Regions from separate parts of the Sphingomonas taxi genome, predicted to be linked through region 1. Evidence: predicted binding sites of a transcription regulator. Region 1 holds the regulator's gene; the other holds the start of a gene.

Evidence for each region. The regulator LexA, encoded in region 1, represses DNA repair genes until DNA is damaged. The targets are predictions, from matches to a motif close to GTTCCNCNCTTGTTCT.
Region 2: recA (recombinase RecA) is a predicted target of LexA. The motif match lies at 1,026-1,041, and genes of this name have one in related genera.

The regions. Positions count from the first base shown of each region.
Region 1 is NZ_CP009571.1:1,095,652-1,098,050, reverse strand. It holds gene MC45_RS04900 (ComEC/Rec2 family competence protein) at 1-607, shown strand, start outside; gene lexA (transcriptional repressor LexA) at 809-1,492, opposite strand; gene MC45_RS04890 (molybdopterin molybdotransferase MoeA) at 1,551-2,399, opposite strand, start outside.
Region 2 is NZ_CP009571.1:175,662-178,060, forward strand. It holds gene MC45_RS00785 (tetratricopeptide repeat protein) at 1-127, shown strand, start outside; gene MC45_RS00790 (4-(cytidine 5'-diphospho)-2-C-methyl-D-erythritol kinase) at 124-957, shown strand; gene recA (recombinase RecA) at 1,118-2,191, shown strand; gene MC45_RS00800 (class I SAM-dependent methyltransferase) at 2,286-2,399, shown strand, end outside.

The sequences.
Region 1 (2,399 bases):
GGGGGGATTGTGGCTGGCTTTGTGGCGGACGCGGTGGCGGCGGCTCGGCGTGGTACCGCTCGTCATCGGTGCGGGCTGGACGTGGCTGACGCCCGCGCCCGACCTGCTGGTGACGGGCGACGGGCGGCATATGGCGGTGCGTGTCGGCGGCGGGCTGGCGCTGCTGCGTGATCGGGCCGGGGACTATACGCGGGACATGCTCGCCGAAAACGGCGGCGCCGACGCGGGGATGCTATTGGGGGAGCAGGCGGCGGCGCGCTGCACGCGCGATGCCTGTGCGGTCGATGTGGATGCGGGCGGGCGGCGCTGGCGGGTGCTGGCGACGCGGAGCCTGTATCCGGTGAACCGCGACGATCTCGCGACGGCCTGTGCGCGTGCGGATGTGGTGGTGAGCGAACGCCATCTGCCGCGAACGTGCCGGCCGCGCTGGCTCCGGCTGGACGCGCCGATGCTGCGGCGGACCGGCGGGGTCGCGGTGACCTTCGCGGGTGGCGACGTGCGGACGGTGCGGCGCGACGCGGATGCGCATCCGTGGTTCGCTGCCGTGCGGGTCATGCCGGCGGTGACGGGCGAGCACCATAGAAAGCGTCGATGGGGTGCCCCGTGAAAGTCCGCCAGTGCTCCTGCGGACGCAGGAGTCCAGAGCCAAGCAGAACAACGGCGTATGGCGTTCCGGACTCCTGGGCTCCTGCTTTCGCAGGAGCACTGGGATGACGTTCGCAGAGGTCTCGAACAAGTCCGGGGTGACCGAGAGAGGGTGGAAAGCGTTGGGCATACATGGAGGCCCATATGCGATCCCGCCGGCGGCTCAATCGTAGCGGCGCAGGATGCCCGACAATTTGCCTTGCACGCGGACGTGCGAGGGCACGTAGCGTTGCGGTTCATAGGCGCGATTGGCCGGATCGAGCCGGACCATCGCGCCCTCGCGACGGAAATATTTGAGCGTCGCCTCGCTGTCGTCGATCAGCGCGACGACGATCTCGCCGTCGCGGGCGACTTCGGTCCGGCGGATCAGCGCATAGTCGCCGTCGAGAATGCCCGCCTCGACCATCGAATCGCCCGATACTTCCAGCGCATAATGTTCGCCCGAACCGAGCAGCGCGGCCGGCACCGCGAGCATCGAGCTTCCCTCGAACGCCTCGATCGGCACGCCGGCGGCGATGCGGCCGTGCAGCGGGATTTCGATGACGTCGTTGGCCGGCGTCGCCGCGGGGCGGACGTTGCCGGTCTTGGCAGGGGGCACGGCCGGGGCGGCCGGCGCGGGCTTGCGTTCCGACCGTTCCGGCATGCGCAGCACTTCGAGCGCACGGGCACGGTTGGGCAGACGGCGGATGAAATGCCGTTCCTCGAGCGCGCTGATCAGGCGATGCACGCCCGATTTGGATTTCAGGTCGAGCGCTTCCTTCATCTCCTCGAACGAGGGCGAGATGCCGGTTTCTTCCAGCCGGTCGTTGATGAAGCAAACGAGCTCGTGTTGCTTGCGCGTGAGCATGAGCGGACCTTCCCCGTCGGAACAGACGCGGAACTTCTAGGGAACAGGATAGCGCCCGTCAAGCGATGACGAGGATTTGTGCCGAGTCGCCCGCACTGGTGGCAGGCGCGTCGACCGGCCGCACGATCAGGCAGTGCGAGCGGGCGAGCGTGAGGAGCATCGAACTGTCTTGGATGGTCGAGGCAAAGGCGCGACCGTCGCGCAGCTCGGCGCGCAGATAGTCGGTGCGCGGGCCGTTCGCGGGCAGGTCCTCGCCGAGGATGGTCATCGTCGTGCGCGGTAGCGGGTCGGCGGCGCCCGCGAGGTGCGCGACCAGCGGTTTGACGAACAGCAACGCGGTGACGAACGCGGACACCGGATTACCGGGCAGGCCGAGCAGGATCGTGTCGCCGAGCCGGCCCGCCATCATCGGCTTGCCGGGGCGCAGCGCGATCCGCCAGAAGTCGATGCTGCCGCCGGCCGCCTCGAGCGCAGGGCGGACGAGATCGTGGTCGCCGACCGAAGCGCCGCCGGTGGTGACGAGCAAATCGGCTTCGACACCGGCGAAGGCGTCCCGCAACGTGGCGAGATCGTCGGGGAGGATGCCGAGATCGATCAATTCGATCGGCAGGTCGGCGAGCAGCGCCGCCAGCATCGCGCGGTTCGATTCGGGGAGCGCGTCGGGCGAGGCGCCGCGGCCGGGCTCGACCAGTTCGTCGCCGGTCGCGCAGATCGCGACCCGCACGCGGCGGTGGACGGCGATCGTCGCCACGCCGCCGGTCGCCGCGACCGCGATCCGCGCGGCGGTCAGCCGCTCGCCCTGCGCGATCAGCCGGTCACCGGTGGTGAAATCGAGGCCGCGGCGGCGGGTGTTGCGGCCCTGCGTCGGCGGACCTTCGCCGGTCAGCCGGATTGCCGTGCCGTCGGC
Region 2 (2,399 bases), 920 kb from region 1:
CCTCTATTGGACCCGCGGCCGCCGTTACGAGGCGCGCTACGCCTGGCGCGCCGCGGCGCTGACCGCCTCGGCCGACGATGCGACGCGGCTCGCCACCAAGGCGGTGCAGGGGCTGCCGCGCAAATGATCGTCGAGCCGGCGCCTGCCAAGATCAACCTCGCGCTCCACGTCCGTCGTCGTCGCCCCGACGGCTATCACGAGCTGGAGACGCTGTTCGTCTTCGCCGCCGATGGCGACAGCGTGACGGTGGTGCCCGACGCGACCGACCGGTTCGCGATCACCGGGCCGTTCGCCGCCGCGCTCGCCGGCGCTGCGGAGGCGGACAATCTGGTGATCCGCGCCGCGCACGCCTTTCGCGCGGCCTTCGATATCGCGCAGCCGCATGCGATCACGCTCGACAAGCATCTGCCGATCGCCTCGGGAATCGGCGGCGGATCGGCCGATGCGGCGGCGACGCTGCGGGCGCTCGCCGGGCTGCACGGCATTGCGCCCGACGACCCGCGGCTGTTCGTCATCGCCGAGGCGCTTGGTGCCGACGTGCCTGCCTGTCTGCTCGGCCGCGCGACGCTCGGCACGGGGAAAGGCGAGGCGTTGCTGCCGGTCGAGGGGCTGGCGGGCATGCCGTTGCTGCTGGTCAATCCTGGCGTTGCGGTAAGTACCGCGGCGGTGTTCGCGAGATGGGATGGCGAGGATCGCGGCGGTATTGCCGCCGACGGCGATCTGCTCGCGCGTGCGCTGGTCGGGCGCAACGACCTGCAGGCGCCGGCGGTGGCGATCGCGCCGGCGATCGCCGCGGTGTTGGCGCTGCTCGATGCGGCGGCGGGTGTGCGTCTGGCGCGGATGTCGGGGAGCGGCGCGACCTGTTTCGCGCTGTTCGAGTCGGTCGCGGCGCGCGACGCCGCGGCGGCGCGCGCAGCCGCCGAGGGGTGGTGGACGCTGGCGACGACGCTGACCTGAGCCCGTTCTTCGCGGACGCCTTTCCTGCGCGGGATGGCGAAACACCCACAATCCTGCCGAGGCTTAGCGTTCCCCTCTTGTTCCAAGAGAACAAACGCCGTACATAGCGAAACAGACGCGTTGCCCCGGTGACGCGCTTGCTCTAGCGAGGAACCTCCCGATGGCCGCCAATCTGAAAGTGATCGACACCGGCATGGCAACCGCATCCACCGACCGGCAGAAGGCGCTCGACGCCGCGCTGGCCCAGATCGACCGCGCCTTCGGCAAGGGCTCGGCGATGAAGCTCGGCGCGAAACAGTCGATGGAGGTCGAGACGATCTCCACCGGTTCGCTCGGCCTCGATATCGCGCTCGGCGTCGGCGGCCTGCCGCGCGGCCGCGTGATCGAGGTCTATGGCCCCGAATCGTCGGGCAAGACGACGCTCGCGCTGCACGTCATCGCCGAGGCGCAGAAAGGCGGCGGCACCGCCGCCTTCGTCGACGCCGAACATGCACTCGATCCCGTCTATGCCAAGAAGCTCGGCGTCAACATCGACGAGCTGATCGTCTCGCAGCCCGACACCGGCGAACAGGCGCTCGAGATCGTCGACACGCTCGTCCGCTCGAACGCGATCGACGTGCTGGTGGTCGATTCGGTCGCCGCGCTCGTGCCCCGTGCGGAAATCGAGGGCGAGATGGGCGACAGCCACGTCGGCCTGCAGGCCCGGCTGATGTCGCAGTCGCTGCGCAAGCTGACCGGTTCGATCAGCCGCTCGCGCTGCATGGTGATCTTCATCAACCAGCTGCGCATGAAGATCGGCGTGATGTACGGCAATCCGGAGACGACGACGGGCGGCAACGCGCTGAAATTCTACGCCTCGGTCCGTCTCGACATCCGCCGCACCGGCGCGATCAAGGACAAGGAAGAGGTCACCGGCAACGCTACGCGCGTCAAGGTCGTCAAGAACAAGGTCGCGCCGCCGTTCAAGCAGGTCGAATTCGACATCATGTATGGCGAGGGCATCTCCAAGATCGGCGAGATCCTCGATCTCGGCGTCAAGGCCGGGCTGGTCGAGAAATCGGGTGCGTGGTTCAGCTACGACAGCGTCCGCATCGGCCAGGGCCGCGAGAATTCGAAGACCTATCTGCGCGAGCATCCCGAAATGGCCGACCGCCTCGAAAAGGCGATCCGTCAGCGCACCGAAAAGGTCGCCGAGGAGATGATGGCCGGTCCGGAAGCCGACGACGACATCTGATGCCGGCACATCGATAAGCACGAAACGAGAGGCTCGCCGGCAACGGCGGGCCTCTTTTGCTTGGAATTGCGCCAACCTTCTCCGGAGACTGCCGATGACCACCCATATTGACTGGACCGGCCGCGTCGGCACCGTCTGGGCGGAGGAATGGCGCCGGACCGAGCGCGCCTTCGCCGATCTCGCTCCACGGCTCGACGCCGCGATCCTC